Regions from separate parts of the Sphingopyxis sp. GW821-FHT10B01 genome, predicted to be linked through region 1. Evidence: riboswitches for the same ligand, from Rfam matches in the RefSeq annotation. Region 1 holds a riboswitch; each other region holds the start of a gene.
What was found. A riboswitch is a leader RNA that binds a small molecule or an ion and turns the genes downstream of it on or off. The one in region 1 is predicted to bind cobalamin.
Positions count from the first base shown of each region.

Region 2: linked by a shared signal. The riboswitch ahead of metE (5-methyltetrahydropteroyltriglutamate--homocysteine S-methyltransferase) and the one ahead of AC07NV_RS08290 (TonB-dependent receptor plug domain-containing protein) in region 1 are both predicted to bind cobalamin.
Region 3: linked by a shared signal. The riboswitch ahead of AC07NV_RS01235 (TonB-dependent receptor plug domain-containing protein) and the one ahead of AC07NV_RS08290 (TonB-dependent receptor plug domain-containing protein) in region 1 are both predicted to bind cobalamin.

Region 1 covers NZ_JBWKNS010000002.1:804,059-809,211, reverse strand. The annotation lists gene AC07NV_RS08305 (Ppx/GppA phosphatase family protein) at 1-231, shown strand, start outside; gene AC07NV_RS08300 (RlmE family RNA methyltransferase) at 228-938, shown strand; gene AC07NV_RS08295 (S41 family peptidase) at 976-2,448, shown strand; cobalamin riboswitch at 2,524-2,706, shown strand; gene AC07NV_RS08290 (TonB-dependent receptor plug domain-containing protein) at 2,855-4,813, shown strand; gene AC07NV_RS08285 (hypothetical protein) at 4,813-5,153, shown strand, end outside.
Region 2 covers NZ_JBWKNS010000001.1:155,716-160,868, forward strand. The annotation lists gene AC07NV_RS00625 (TonB-dependent siderophore receptor) at 1-1,244, opposite strand, end outside; cobalamin riboswitch at 1,362-1,580, shown strand; gene metE (5-methyltetrahydropteroyltriglutamate--homocysteine S-methyltransferase) at 1,699-4,011, shown strand; gene AC07NV_RS00635 (acyl-CoA thioesterase) at 3,998-4,396, shown strand; gene AC07NV_RS00640 (choice-of-anchor A family protein) at 4,400-5,153, opposite strand, start outside.
Region 3 covers NZ_JBWKNS010000001.1:286,013-291,165, reverse strand. The annotation lists gene cobO (cob(I)yrinic acid a,c-diamide adenosyltransferase) at 1-386, opposite strand, end outside; gene AC07NV_RS01235 (TonB-dependent receptor plug domain-containing protein) at 386-2,308, opposite strand; cobalamin riboswitch at 2,487-2,705, opposite strand; gene AC07NV_RS01230 (acetyl-CoA C-acyltransferase) at 2,759-3,913, opposite strand; gene AC07NV_RS01225 (acetyl-CoA acetyltransferase) at 3,917-5,146, opposite strand; gene AC07NV_RS01220 (class I adenylate-forming enzyme family protein) at 5,148-5,153, opposite strand, start outside.

The DNA.
Region 1 (5,153 bases):
AGCCGCCGCCTCGCCGATGCGAGCATTGCCGACCGCGCCGAGATCGCCTGCATCGGCCGCGAGCGTGCCGATCTGGTCGTCGCGGGCTGTGCAATCCTCGAAAGCATCATCGACCTGTGGCCCGCCGTACGCGTCGGCGTCGCCGATCGCGGTATCCGCGAGGGTATCTTGCGCACGCTGGCGATGCAGGGCCGCGATATTCCCGTGACCCGCCGCGAGTATCGCAAATGAGCACCGGAAGCGGCAAAGGCGGAAGCGGCCGGGGCGGCCTGCACGTGCGGGTCAAGACCGCGAAAAAGCGGAGCGTCTCGTCGACGCGCTGGCTGCAACGGCAATTGAACGACCCTTATGTCCGCCGCGCGCAGGCCGAGGGCTATCGGTCGCGCGCTGCGTATAAGTTGATCGAGCTCGACGAGAAATTCGGTTTTATCAAAAGAGCGCGCGCCGTTGTCGATCTGGGCATCACGCCGGGTGGCTGGTCGCAGGTCGTCCGCAAGGCGAATCCGCGCGCGCGCGTCGCGGGGATCGACCTTTTGCCATGCGAGCCGATCGAGGGAGTCGAGATCCTCGAGATGGACTTTATGGACGATGCAGCGCCCGACGCGCTGATCGAGGCGCTCGGCAGCGCCCCCGACCTCGTCATTTCGGACATGGCGGCGAACACCGTCGGCCACCAGCAGACCGACCATCTGCGCACGATCGGGCTGGCCGAAACCGCCGCCGATTTCGCGGTGCAGACCTTGCTGCCCGGCGGCGCTTTTGTCGCCAAGGTGTTTGCAGGCGGCGCGGACCACACGCTGCTGACGCTGCTCAAGCGGCATTTCACGACGGTGAAGCACGCGAAACCGCCGGCGAGCCGCAAGGGATCGCCCGAGCTCTATGTTATCGCGCAGGGTTTCAAAGGGCGTCAGGGTGCGGAAGAAACGGACGCCGAATAGAGGCAAAGCGATTTGAACGAGCCGGGGGACATGATCGATGGGTAAGACGAGGCAGTCGGTCGCGGCTGTAACGCTCGCAGCGCTGATGCTGGCATCGTGCGGCGGCGGCGGTGGGTCGGGCACCGGAGGAAGCGGTGGCCCGGTTACCGTCACTCCGACGCCAACTCCGACGCCCACACCGACCGCAAATTGCGCGCTCGCGTCGCGTCAGGCCTTTGCCAAAGCCGTCATCGACGAATGGTATCTGTTCCCCAATGATGTCGCGAGCGGCGTCAGTCCCGCGAGCCATGGCAACGTCCAATCCTATATCGACGCGCTGGTCGCGCCCGCGCGCGCGCTGAACAAGGACCGGTTTTTCACCTACATCACCTCGATCGCCGAAGAAAATGCCTTCTACGCCAGCGGGTCGAGCGCGGGTCTCGGCGTCCGCATGGTCTATGATGCCGTGAACCAGCGCATCGTCATCGCCGAGGCCTATGAAGGCGCACCCGCCTTTGCTGCGGGCATCGACCGCGGAACCGCGATCGTCGCGATCGGCACCAACAGCAGCAATTTGCGCAGCACTTCGAGCATCGTCGCCGCCGAAGGAACCGCAGGCCTTACCAATGCGCTCGGTCCCAACGATCCGGGGGTCAGCCGTGTTCTGCGTATTACCGACGCCAGCGGCACCCGCGATGTCACGGTGGCAAAGGCCGACTATTCGCTCGACCCGGTTTCCGACCGCTACGGCGCCAAAATTATCGCCGAGGGCGGTCGCAATTACGGCTATCTCAATTTGCGCACCTTTATCTCGTCGGCGGATCCGCAGCTGCGCGCGGCCTTCCTGAATTTCCGCAATCAGGGTGTCACCGACGTCATCATCGACTTCCGCTATAATGGCGGCGGGCTCGTTTCGACGGCCGAGCTGATAGGCGACCTGCTCGGGCGCAACCGGTCGTCGAGCGAGATATTCTCGCAAATGAACTTCCGGCCGTCGAAGGCATCCGGCAACAATGAAACGCGCTATTTTGCCGCACAACCCGAATCGATCGCCCCGACACGAATCGCCTTCATCGGCACCGGATCGACCGCGTCGGCGAGCGAACTCGTGATCAATTCGATGCTGCCCTATCTCGGCACCAACATGACGCTGGTCGGCAGCAACACCTATGGCAAGCCGGTCGGCCAGATCGCGCTCGACAAAGCCGAATGCGACGACCGGATGCGTGTCATCGCCTTTGCGACGGGCAATTCGGCCGGCGCGAGCGCCTATTATGACGGACTGGCCCCGAAAATCGCGAACAGCTGCGCCGCGGGCGACGATCTGAGCCTGCCGCTCGGCGATCCGCGCGAAGCGTCGGTCCGCGCGGCGATCAATTTCCTTTCGGGCACCGCGTGCACGACACGCATCGCCGATGCCAGCACCGGCGCCGCGGCGCGGAGCAGCCGCGCCGTGGCGCCGGCGAGGCAGGAAATGCTGATGGCCGAACAACCGAGCGCAGCGCAGCGCGACCTGCCGGGGCTGTTCTAGGATCGTACCGCTTCAATCGGGATCGTGCCGACGGTTGCACTGCAACAATTGACCGCAGCCGCAAAATGCGGCTAACGGCCGCGGCAAGCGACTGGTTCCCCGGCGACGGGGATAATAGGGAACGGGAAAACCCCGGCTGCCCCTGCAACTGTACGCGGCGAGCCATCGGCCACTTGCCATTGGGATTTCGGTCCCGAGAAGGCGGTCGACCGGCGCTGACCCGCAAGCCAGGAGACCTGCCCGTCGCCGTCGTCTTTCGCGCGGACAGGGTGTTCCGGGCGGACGGGGGTAAACCCGCATGACGACAAGTCTGGCCGCGTTCGCGCGCGGGCTCGATGTCGTGCGTCCCCAACGGACAACCGCATCGATTCCGCGCGCGTGGGCGGCATTGTCGATGGGGTATCCAATGTTCAAGTTTGTTTTCCGAAGTTCGATCTGCCTTGCCGCCGTGGCGGCATCCTCCGCGGCGTCCGCCGACGAGGCGTCCACCGCGCATGCCGTCGCCGCCGATGGCGACAGCATCATCGTCACCGCGACGCGCGCGCCGCTGACGCTCGACGAAGTGCCCGCCTCGATCGCCGTGCTCGACAAGGACGCGATCGACCGCGCGCAGGATATCGGCGTCACCGAGCTTCTGCTCCGCACACCGGGCATCAGCATTTCGCGCAACGGCGGCTATGGCACGTCGACATCGCTCCGCATCCGCGGCGCCGAGTCCGATCATACCGTTGTCGTGATCGACGGGGTGAAGCTCAACGATCCCTCGTCGACCGGCGGCGGCTTCAATTTCACCAATTTGCTCGCCGGCGACATTTCGCGGATCGAAGTGCTGCGCGGGCCGCAGTCGATCCTGTGGGGCAGCCAGGCGATCGGCGGGGTGGTCAATGTTGTGACCGCGTCGCCCGAAAAATCGATCGAAGGCAGCTTCGATCTTGAAGCCGGATCGCGCGAAACGGTGAATGCGCGCGCCGCGATCGGCGGCCGCACCGGTCCGTTGAGCTGGCGCATCGGCGGTCAGCGTTTCACCACCGACGGCGTCTCGTCGCACGCCAGGGCGTTCGGCGGGGTCGAGCGCGACGGCTATCGCAACCAGAGCGTTTCGGGTCGCGCCGAACTGGCGCTGGCCGACAATGTCAGCGTCGACGTGCGCGGCTATTATTCGAGCGGCCGCGTCGAATTCGACGGCTTCAACGTCGACAGCAATGATTACGGGCAGAACAAGGAGTTCGTCGGCTATGCGGGGCTGAATGTCGACCTCGTCGGCGGACGCTTCCGCAACCGCGTCGCTTTTGCCTATACCGACACCAACCGCGACAATTTCAACCCCGACCGCGCGCGGCCGCAGAGCTTCGAGGCCGACGGCAAGAACAAACGCTGGGAATATCAGGGCAGCTTCGACATCTCCGACCGCATCACCGCGATCTTCGGGGTCGAGAATGAGCGTTCGGATTTCCGCAGCCGCTCGCCCGCGGCGTCGCTTGCAACGCCGGTTCCGGCTTTTGCACGCGGCAAGGCCGAGCTGACGAGCGTTTATGGCCAGCTCAGCGTCGAACCGGTCGACGGGTTGACGCTCAATGGCGGCGTTCGTTACGACGATCACGATCGCTACGGCGGCCAGACTTTGTTCGCCGCAGGCGGCGTGTGGCGGCTCTCCACCGGGACCGTCCTGCGCGCGAGCTATGGCGAAGGCTTCAAGGCGCCGTCGCTGTATCAGCTGTTCAGCGAATATGGGAATGTCGCGCTCGATCCCGAGGCAGCGCATGGCTGGGAAGCCGGCATCGAACAGCATCTGTTCGATTCCAGGCTGGTCGTCGGCGCGACCTGGTTCGACCGCAAGACGACGAACCAGATCATCTATAACAGCTGTTCGTCGACGACGACCAACCCGATGTGCTTCGTGCCGGGCAATCCGACGACGCGGCGCTTCGGCTATTATTCGAACGTTTCGCGCAGCGAAGCGCATGGCATCGAAGCCGCAGCCGCGCTGACCCTCGGCGGACTGAAGCTCGACGGCAATTACAGCTGGATCGTCGCCGAGGATCGCTCGCCCGGCACCGCTAATTTCGGCAAATGGCTGCCGCGCCGTCCGCGTCAGACCGCCAATGCGTCGGCGAGCTACGGCTTCGATTTCGGGCTCGAACTCGGCGCGGCGGTGCGCTGGTCGGGCAAAAGCTACGACAATGCGAGCAACGCCCAGCGGCTCGACGATTATACGCTCGTCGACCTGCGCGCCGAATATGCGCTGGCGGACAATGTGAAGCTGTTCGCCCGCGCCGAAAATGTCTTCGACGAGCAATATATGACCGCCTTCCGCTATGGGTCGCTCGGCCGCAGCATCTACGCCGGCATCCGGGGGCGCTTCTGATGGCGGCGCTGTCGCAGCGCGGCGCGTCGGCGCTCTGGGTCTCGCTGCTGACCGCCGCGAGCACCGCGACGACGCTCGCGCTCGCCTGCGCGACGCCCTTTCCGGCGCTCGCGGCGCTTGCGGCGGTGCATATGCGCCGCCGGGGCGGCATCCTGCTGATGCTGCTCGCGTGGGCGGCGAGCCAGTTCGTCGGTTTCTTCCTGCTCGGCTATCCGCGCGACGGAAGCACGCTGGCATGGGGTGCCGGGCTCTGCACCGCAGCGGTGGGCTCGGTGCTCGCCAGCTATGCGGTGCTGAGCGCGCTGAACTATCGCTCGGTCGCGGCGCGGCTGAGCCTCGC
Region 2 (5,153 bases), on a different contig from region 1:
GTCTGCGCCGGCATAATATATTTGGCCGGATCGCACGCCTTGTAGACGGGGTTCACGAAATCCAGCGGACACGGCAGACCCGCGGCCGGGGTCGCGCGGCCGGTGAGCTGCGACGCCAGCGAAATTCCGTCGTCGGTGCTGTAATCGAACCCCGCAAGAACGCGGTTCGAAATCACATCCGAAAAGCGCGCCGACCAGACGGCATTGCCGCCGAACGACCAGATGCTACTGTCGCGAAGCTGGTCGCGATACTGGCGCGCCACCGCATCGAAACGGCCATCGCGGTTGCGGTCGAGCAAGGTGATCGGCTCGTGATATTTCTGCGTTTCAGTCGCGTCGATGCGCCGCGCGGTCAGGTCGACATGCAGATTGTCGGTCGGCTCCAGCTCCAGTTTGCCCTGGAACGCGGTCGAGCGCAGCTTCAGGAAATCGCTCGGCTCATTGTGGTTCCAGCGGCGGTCGGCGAGGAAATGGCCGTCGTTATCGACCGCGATCCCGCGCAGGCGGTTCGCCGCCAGATCCTGCTCGATCCGCCACACCTGCGCAGTCAGCTTCGCGATCCCGAGGTCGAAGGTGACCCCGCCGTCGAGCAGCAGCGATTTGTTGCCCGCGTGCGTGCGCGGCAGGTTGCGATCCTCGAAAAAGGCGCCGCCGCGCAGCGAAATGACGTCATTGACCGGTCCGGTTACCTCGACCTGCCCGCCGTAACGATCCCCGGTCCCGCCGACGATCTTCACCGACCCGGCAAAGGTCTGCGACGGCTTCTTGGTCACATAGTTGAACAATCCGCCCGGCGCGCTCTGGCCATAGAGCATGCCCGCGGGTCCCTTCAGAAACTCGACGCGCTCGATGTTGAACAGCTGCGGGACGGCAAAGCCGATATAGGGATCGCCGCGCAGCCCGTCGTAGAAATTCTCCTGCTGGCGGAAACCGCGCGCGGTCACGCCGGCATAGGAAAAGACGCTGACCCCCGAGATGTTCCGGTACAGGTCCTGCGCGTCGCGCGCGCCCTGATCCTCGATCAGTTGCGAGGTGATGACGGTGATCGACTGCGACGAGGCCAGCGGCTCGGTCGGCATCTTGCCGCTCGCGGTTTCCTCGATGCGATAAAGCTGCGACGCGCGGCCGGTGACGACGATCTCGTCGATTGCCGCGGAATCCTCCGCTGCCGCCTCTTCCGCCGCTGCCGCCATCGGCGCCATGGCCAGAGCCACCGCCGAGCCCATCATCATCTTGCGAATCATTCTCAACACCCTTTCGGGCGTGCCGATAGAGAGATTGCAAATCATTTGCAATATTCGCCGCCGGAGCCACATATAAAGAAATCTTTATATCTGACTTGACAACGGCCGGGCGCGGTCTATTCTTCACCCTGTCGAGGTTCTCCGCGTCCGCTACCCGGGCGTGGAGCTAAGACGGGAAGCCGGTGCGTCTCGAGAGGGGCAAGGCCGGCGCTGCCCCCGCAACTGTAAGCGGTGAGCGGCGGTCGATACGTGTCACTGGTCCGGCAAGGGACCGGGAAGGCCAGACCGCCGCGTCGATCCGTGAGCCAGGAGACCTGCCTCGTCAGATACGTCCTCCGGCGGGGTGTCCGGTCAGGCCGCATGCATGGCTGCGCCCGACCCTTGCTTTGCGGGCGCGGGGTCCCGTGCGTACGCGTCTGTCCGGCGCCTTGCCCCTTGCAAGGTGCTTGAAGAAATGACTGTCAGCGTCGCCACCCTCGGCTTTCCCCGCATCGGCCTCCGCCGCGAGCTCAAATTCGCGCTCGAAAGCTATTGGGCAGGCAAGACCAATCTCGCCGAACTGCAGACCGCGGCATCGGGCCTCCGCGCGCTGCACTGGACGCGGCAGAAAGCGCTCGGCGCCGACATCCTGCCCTCGAACGACTTCTCGCTCTACGATCATGTTCTCGACACCAGCGCGCTGATCGGCGCGATCCCGCCGCGCTACGACTGGGCGGGCGAGAGCGTCGATCCCGACCTCTATTTCGCGATGGCGCGCGGTGCCCAGGGGCCGTCCGCCTGCGGCCACGCCCACGACACCACCGCGCAGGAAATGACCAAATGGTTCGACACCAACTATCATTTCATGGTCCCCGAACTCACGGCAGGTCAGGTCTTCAAGATCGCCTCGACCAAGATTTTCGACGAGTTTGAGGAAGCCAGGGCGCTCGGCTACAACACCCGCCCCGTCCTCCTCGGCCCCGTCAGCTATCTGATGCTCGCCAAGGGCAAGGCGGTCGAACCGCTCGCATTGCTGCCGCAGCTGCTCGACACCTATGCCGAAATCCTCGCTCGCCTCGCGAAACAAGGCGCCGAATGGGTGCAGATCGACGAGCCCTGCCTCGTCCTCGATCTCTCGGCCGAACAGCGCACCGCCTTCGAACGCGCCTACGCCCGCCTCGCGACCCGCGGCCCCAAACTCATGCTCACCACTTACTTCGGCGGCCTCGGCGACAATCTGGGACTCGTCGCCGACCTCCCCGTCCACGGCCTCCACATCGACCTCGTTCGCGCGCCCGAACAGCTCGAACCCGCACTGGCAAAACTTCAGCCGCACGTCCTGCTCTCGCTCGGCGTCATCGACGGCCGCAACATCTGGCGCGCGAACCTCCCCGACCTCTACTGGCGCCTCAAGGAACTGGCCGGCAAACGCGACCTCATTCTCGCGCCCTCCTGCTCGCTCCTCCACACCCCCGTCGACCTCGCGCTCGAAACGTCACTCGATCCCGAAATCGCCCAGTGGCTGAGCTTCGCGGTGCAAAAGATCGAGGAACTCGCCGCGCTCGCGAAAGCGCTCAACGAAGGCGAGGACGCGAGCTTCGCCGCCTTCTCGGCCTCGCGCATCGCCGCGGTCGCGCGCCAGACCTCGCCTAAGATCCACGATCCCGCGGTTGCGCAGCGCCTCGCCGCGCTCGACGCGGCCGCCACCAACCGCACCTCGCCCTTCGCGACCCGCCGCGACGCGCAACACAAGCGCCTCGCCCTCCCCGCCTATCCGACGACGACGATCGGCAGCTTCCCGCAGACTCCCGAGGTCCGCAAGGCGCGCGCCGCGCACATCAAGGGCGAGATCGACGATGCCGCCTACGACCAATATCTCCGCATCGAAACGCGTGCCGCGGTCAAATGGCAGGAGGAGATCGGGCTCGACGTCCTCGTCCACGGCGAGTTCGAGCGCAACGACATGGTGCAATATTTCGGCGAGCAGCTCGCCGGCTTCGCCTTCACCCGCGCCGGCTGGGTGCAAAGCTATGGCTCGCGCTGCGTCCGTCCGCCCATCCTCTATGGCGACGTCTCGCGCCCCGCGCCGATGACCGTCGACTGGTGGCGCTATGCACAGGACCAGACCGGCTTGCCCGTGAAGGGCATGCTCACCGGCCCCGTCACGATCCTCAACTGGTCCTTCGTCCGCGACGATCAGCCGCGCGAGACCAGCTGCCGCCAGATCGCGCTCGCGATCCGCGACGAGGTGCAGGATCTCGAGGCCGCCGGCGCCGCGATCATCCAGATCGACGAGGCGGCGCTCCGCGAAGGCCTCCCCCTTCGCCGCAGCGAATGGCAGCATTATCTGGACTGGGCGGTCGAAAGCTTCCGCATCGCGTCGTCGGGCGTGCGCGACGACACGCAGATCCATACGCATATGTGCTATTCGGAGTTCAACGACATCATCCGCGCGATCGGCGCGATGGACGCCGACGTCATCTCGATCGAGACTGCGCGGTCGCAAATGGAGCTGCTCGACGCCTTCGCCAGCTATGCCTATCCGAATGAAGTCGGCCCCGGCGTCTACGACATTCACAGCCCGCGCATCCCGGCCGAGCGCGAGATGACCGACCTTCTCACCCTCGCCGGCAAGCATGTCCCGCCGCAGCAGATCTGGGTAAACCCCGATTGCGGGCTCAAGACGCGCAAGTGGGACGAGGTGCGTCCCGCGCTCGTCGCCATGGTCGCCGCCGCGCAGGCGATGCGGACGAAAGCCCGCATCAAGGAGGCCTATGATGCAAACTGAGGCGGCCATGCCCACCGGCCAGCCCGCCGTCCGCGTCACCGCGATGCCCGCCAACGCCAATGTCTATGGCGATATTTTCGGCGGCTGGCTGATGGCGCAGATGGACCTTGCCGCCTCCTCGGTGGCCTCGCGCCACGCGCGCGGCCGCGCGGTGACGATCTCGGTGGAAGGCATGACCTTCCACCGTCCCGTCTTCGTCGGCGACGAGGTGTCCGTCTTCGGGCGCCTCGTGCAGGTAGGCCGCACCTCGATGCACGTCGAAGTCGAAGCCTGGGCCCGCGACCGTCACGCCGACGAGGACAACAAGGTCACGCAGGCGGTGTTTATCTTTGTCGCGGTGGGGCCGGACAGGCGGCCGCGCGCGGTGCGGCCGCTCGAAAGCTGAGTGTCAGGCGTCGCCGCCGCGCTTTGCCCGGCGGCGGCGCCACAGGATCAATCCGCCGACGCCCAGCCCGAACAGCCCGAACATCCCCGGCTCGGGCACCGGCACCGCACCGCCGCTCGACCCGCCGCCCGACGACCCGCCGCTCGAGCTTCCCCCCGCCGGCGGCGTCACATAGCCGCCCTTGAATGTCCCGATGTGCATCTCGCCATTCTGCTTCAGATTGCCGAACACCGCCGAACCCTGAATATAATTGCGCGTTTCGGCATCGGCGAGCGGGGCCAGCACCGAACCGCCCCATGCCGTCGTCAGCTTGAGCGTCTCGGCATCGGGGAAATTCCAGATCACCCGTTCGCCCAGATTGTTTGTCCCGCCGAGGAAATTGTCGTTGAGATTGATCGACCGGCCGCTGACATTGACGATCGCGGTGTCGGCGCCGTTCAGGTTGAACTGGATCTCGCCGATCCGGTCGAGGTCGGCGGCGGTAATGTTGAACACCGCCAGCCCCTGGGCATTGGGCTGCGCGTTGAACGTGCCGCGGTTGCCCTGCACGCTCAACTGGCTGTTCGCGGTCAGCGTGCCCATGTCGAACGACAAGCTGCCCATGCTGCTTTTCAGCTCGGTCTTGCTCTGTTGCAGCCCCAGTCCGAACGCCGGGTTGCTGGCGTCGAGGTTCGAAATCACGGTGTTCTGGTTGACGTTGGTGTTGCTGATCGTCCCGCCGACCTTGACCGTCTGGTTCGGGCCGTTGAGGTTGAAG
Region 3 (5,153 bases), on a different contig from region 1:
ACCATCGAATAGCTCGGGTCGGCGATCATCCGTTTGACCTCGTCCCACGCTTCGCGCGCCACCGCGATATCGCGGCTGCGGTCCTGCGTGTCCCACGTAAAGCCTTCGCCCATCGGCTTGAATTCGATCAGGTCGGGAAAGCGGTCGAACACCGCCTTTTCCCCCGTCGCCATCGCGCCCTTGACGAACTGGACGACCCCGACCTTCATGTCGTGGCCGATCGCGCGGATCGCCATGCCGAGCGCGGCCGAGGTCTTGCCCTTGCCGGGGCCGGTGTGGACGATCACCAGCCCCTTTTCGACCGTCTTGGTCGCGACCTTCTTGTTCTGCGCCGCCTGGATCTTCTTCATCTTCGCCGTATGTTCGGCGTCGGTGCGGGGTTTCATCAGAAGGTCACCCGCACGCCGCCATAGGCCGCGCGGCCCGGGGTGGCGAAGCTGAAGACCTCCTCATAATTTTCGCCGAACAGATTTTCGACGCGGCCATAGATCGCGAAACGCTCCGACAATTTATAATCGGCACCAAGGTTCACCAGCACATATTCCTTCATCGACACCGTCACCGGAATATAGCTGGGGTCGGTGAAAGCGAAGTCGTCGGTCCGGCCATTGTAGCGGACGGTCAGCGTGCCCGAAAAACGCTGATCGGTGCTGAACACCGTGGTGTTGAGGCTCGCCACATGCTTTGGCCGACGCGCCTCGCGTACGCCATTTTCCTCGGCCTTGAGCCATGTGTACGCCAGATCGAACCGGATCTGCGGGATTGGCCGCGCGCTGACAAAGGCTTCGATGCCGTGCTGCTTGCTATCGGTGGTGCGGTTCCCCGGCGTCGCGTCGAAATTCGGCGGCGGATAGTCGATGAAGATCTCGTTCTTCAGCTTGGAATCGAACCAGGTCGCGCCGATCGTGGCCCAGTCGTTTGCGCCAAAGCTCTGCTCCAGCCCGGCTTCCCAACCCTTGGACTTTTCGGGCTTCAGGTTCGGGTTGCCGATGTAGGTGCCATCGACAAAACCATAAAGGTCGAAGAAGCCGGGGTTCTTGACGCCGGTGCCATAGGCGGCGCGGACGCGCGTCCCGGTCGGCAGGCGATAGCTGCCCTGCACGCGCCACGTCGTCGCATCGTCGAAGCGGTTGTTGTCGTCGTACCGCACCGACGCGCCGAGCGAGAGGTCGCCCGCGAGCAGTTCATATTGCCCGACGACGCCCAGGTTGTTCGCGTGCTTTTCGCCCGGAAAACCGCCGGGGGTCAGCGTCTGGAAATTCTCGCGCTCGACGTCGACCGCGCCGGTCAGCCGGTGCCTGACCGCTTCGGTGCCGAAGCTGAACGCCGAGGTGAAACTGCCCTTATAGCGCTGCCCCTTGTTGCCATAGTCGAGGCCGAAGGGGCTGAAACCTTTGCGCTTCGTGTCGGCGAACTGACCTGACAGCGTGTTGACCCAGCGCCCGTCGAGCGCGGTGAGCTGCGCCGAGAGCAGGCCGAAAAACGCCTCATTCTTGAAATACACGCCGGGGCTGTCGACGGTATAACCGAACAGCGGGCTGCTGGTATCGAACTCGCTGTTGTTCGTGTCGGCGTTGGTGTGGCTGTAACGCAGCACGCCGGTCAGTTTGAACGCCTCGCTCGGCGTCCAGTTGACCTTGGCGGTCGCGCCGATGCTGTCCGACCCGACATCGCGCGTACCGCCGCGCGCGGTCGGATAGCCGTCGGTGCCGTAATAGCTGCCCGAAATGGCATAATCGAACGCACCCGATGCGCCGGCGGCGCGCGCGCCGCCGCTGATCGTCCCGAACGATCCGCCCTCGATCCGCGCGCTATATCCCGGCGCTTCGCGGCCCGACAGGGTGATATAGTTGATCACGCCGCCGATCGCGTCGGAGCCGTAGAGCGAGGATTGCTGGCCGCGCAGCACCTCGATACGCGCGGCGGAATCGGCGATCAGTGTACCGAAATCATATTCGCCCTGATAGGGATCGGCCGCCTCGATGCCGTCGATCAGCACGAGGACATGGTTGCTCTCGGAGCCGCGGATGCGGATCTGCGTCTGCCCGCCGATCGCGCCGATGCGCGTCACCGCAACGCCCGGCACGTCGCGCAGGACATCGGAGACGACGCGCGTCTGGCGCAATTGCAGCGCTTCATTGTCGATGACCGTGACCGAGGAGCCAAGCTGGTTCGCGGGCACGCCTTCACCCGAGCGTGAGGCGGTGACGATGATCTCGTCGCCGGGGCGCTCGCTGTCGGCTGTTTCGGCAAGCGCCGGCGTCGCCGTCGCCAATACAGCCAAGGAAATGGTCGTGAATTTCAACATGGGAAGCTCCCCGCACGCCGGCAACGAAGGTGGAGCCTGCCGATGCGTGGGACGCGATCGACCGATGCCGGCATCGCAAGTGGCGTAATGCCTGCGGCCCCGGCACCGAAGCGGCTCCAGCCGCTTGGTCGTCGCTCGACGGAAACCTCCGTGCCGCGGCCTTTCCCTGGGCCTTGGCATTGAGCGACCCACGCCGGCAGGTCTCCTGGCTCGCGGGTCAGGGCTTGATGCACGCCTTCCCAGGTGACCCCAGTGGCTGATCCGAAAGCTTCGGACCGGTGCATCGCGCTCGCCGCTTACAGTTGCAGGGACAGCCTCGGCTTAGGGGGGTCAGGACGAACCCCTTCACCGTGTTCCCGTTTTAAGCCCTTTCGGGCACCGGTGCGATCATGCGCGGGAAAGACCCCGCACGCGCGGCACATAGCGGAATCGCGGTTTTGCGCAATCGGCTTATTGACGCTCGACGATCATCGCGGCGCCCACACCCATCGCGCCGGTCAGCACGACAAGCCCGTATCGACCACCGCACGCATCGAGCGCGTCGAGCAGGGTAGAGGTCAGGATCGCGCCGCTGGCGCCCATCGGATGGCCCTTCGCCAGATGGCCGCCGCTCACATTGACGCGCGCCGGGTCGGCGTCGCGGTCGCGCAGGAATTTGGCGATGGTGACGGCAAAGGCTTCCATAAACTCGATGCGGTCGAAGTCGGCGAGCGTCAGCCCGGCGCGCGTCAGCACCTTGTCCATCGCCGCAAAGCCTGCGGTCAGCGACGCGGCCGGGTCGCCGCCGCTTTCGGCAAAGGCGACGACGCGTGCGCGCGGAGAGGGGCCAAGGCCTTCGCCGCCGACCAGCGCGAGCCCCGCGCCGTCGCAGATCGGCGGCGCGTGGGCGATGCTGTGCAGCGCCTCGAAGGTCGCGCCTTCGAGCGCGCCCGCATATTGCTGCTGCAGTTCGCCGAACGCGGGCGGGGCGGCGGCAAGCGATGCGGCCGTCGTTTGCGGGCGGATGCACTCTTCGCCGGCCAGCGGCCCGGTGGCGATCCGCGATTTCTGGAGCGCGGCATCGCCTTCGGCCGCGCCCGCCTTCTGCTGCGAGGCGAGGGTGACGGCGTCGAGGTCGGGGCGACCTATGCCTTCGGCGTTTGCCAAACGGTCGGCTGCGAGCACGGGCGGGACAAAGCGGGCGCGCGGGGGCAATTCGTCGTTGCCGTAAAAGGCCGCGCGGTCGCCGAGGAAGGGGCTCTGGCTCATCGACTCGACGCCGCCCGCGAGGATATGCGACGCTTCGCCGCTCGCGACCTTTGCAATCGCCTGGCCGATCGCCGACAGGCCCGACGCGCAATAATTGTTGATGCTGTGCGCCGCGGTCGCGTCGGGCAGCCCAGCTTGGAGTTTTGCCAGCATCGCGACATGCCCGCCCTGCGCGCCGCTCTGCGTCACGCAGCCGAGCAGCAACGCGTCGGGAGCGCGTGCAACATCGCCGCAGCGTGTCGCAAGCGCCGCCGCTTGGCTACGCACCAGCTCCTGCGGGCTCAGCGCCGCGAGCCCGCCATCGGGCCGCGCCTTGCCGCGCGGCGTGCGCACCGCATCATAAAGATAAACGTTCAAAGATCAGACGCCGACGACGAAGCTGACCGCGGTCGTCGCGCTGCCGCCGACATTGAACGTCGCGAAATTCTTCGCGCCCTCGACCTGATAGTCCCCGGCGTTGCCGGTGACCTGTCGCCAGCTGTCGAGCAGCATCCGCACCCCTGTCGCGCCGACCGGATGGCCCAGCCCAATCAGCCCGCCCGACGGATTGACCGGCAGCCTGCCGCCGAGCGCGATCGTCCCGTCCTCGATCGCGCGCCAGCTTTCGCCCGGCGGGGTGATTCCGAAATGGTCGATCGCCATATATTCGGTGATCGAGAAGCAATCATGCACTTCCACCCCGTCGCATGCATAGACATCGGGCATTTCGGCGCGGCGCAGCGCGTCCATCATCGCCTTGCGCACGCTCGGGAAGACATAGTGATTATCTTTACTTTTCAGTATCTTGGTCGAATAGAGCAGCGGTGCGGTCGAATGCCCCCACCCCTTGATCCGCGGGAAAGTGTCGATCGAAACCCCCCTACGCTGCGCGACACTTTCGGCAACTTCCGCCGACGCGAGAAAAATCGCCGCCGCACCGTCGGTGACCTGCCCGCAATCCGATTTGCGCAAGCTGCCCTCGATCAGCGGATTGACCGCATCATTCTCGCCCAGATGGTCGTCGGTCATCGCCCAGCCGCGCGTCTGTGCGTTCGGATTGCGCTTGGCATTGGCGAAATTATTGGCGGAAATCCCGCGCAGATGGGCGCGATCGAGTCCGAAGCGCTCGTCATATTCCTCGGCGACCTGCGCGAACATATACGGCCACAGGTACCGCGCCTCCTGCGCCTCGCGCCCCGCCCACGCGGCGGCGCCCAGATATTCGGCGGCGCGCTGGCCGGGGACGTTGCGCATCAGCTCGATGCCGAGCACCAGCGCGAGGCCATAGCGCTCGGCTTCGATCTCGGCAGCGGCCGCAAGGACCGCGATGCTGCCCGACGCGCAGGCGGCTTCGTGGCGCGACGCCGGGATGCCCGCAAGGTCGGGATGGACATGGCCGAAGAAGCCGCCGAGCTGGCCTTGTCCCGCGAACAATTCGCCGACAAAATTGCCGACATGCGCGGTCTCGACCTCTTTGGGCTCGATGCCGGTTGCGGTGAATGCCGCTTCGGCAACGTCGCGGAACAGCTCGAACAACCCGCCGCCCTCGCGTTCCATGTTGCGCGCGAAATCGCTCTGCGCGCCGCCGAGGATGAAGACGTCTTTCGCCATGTCAGGC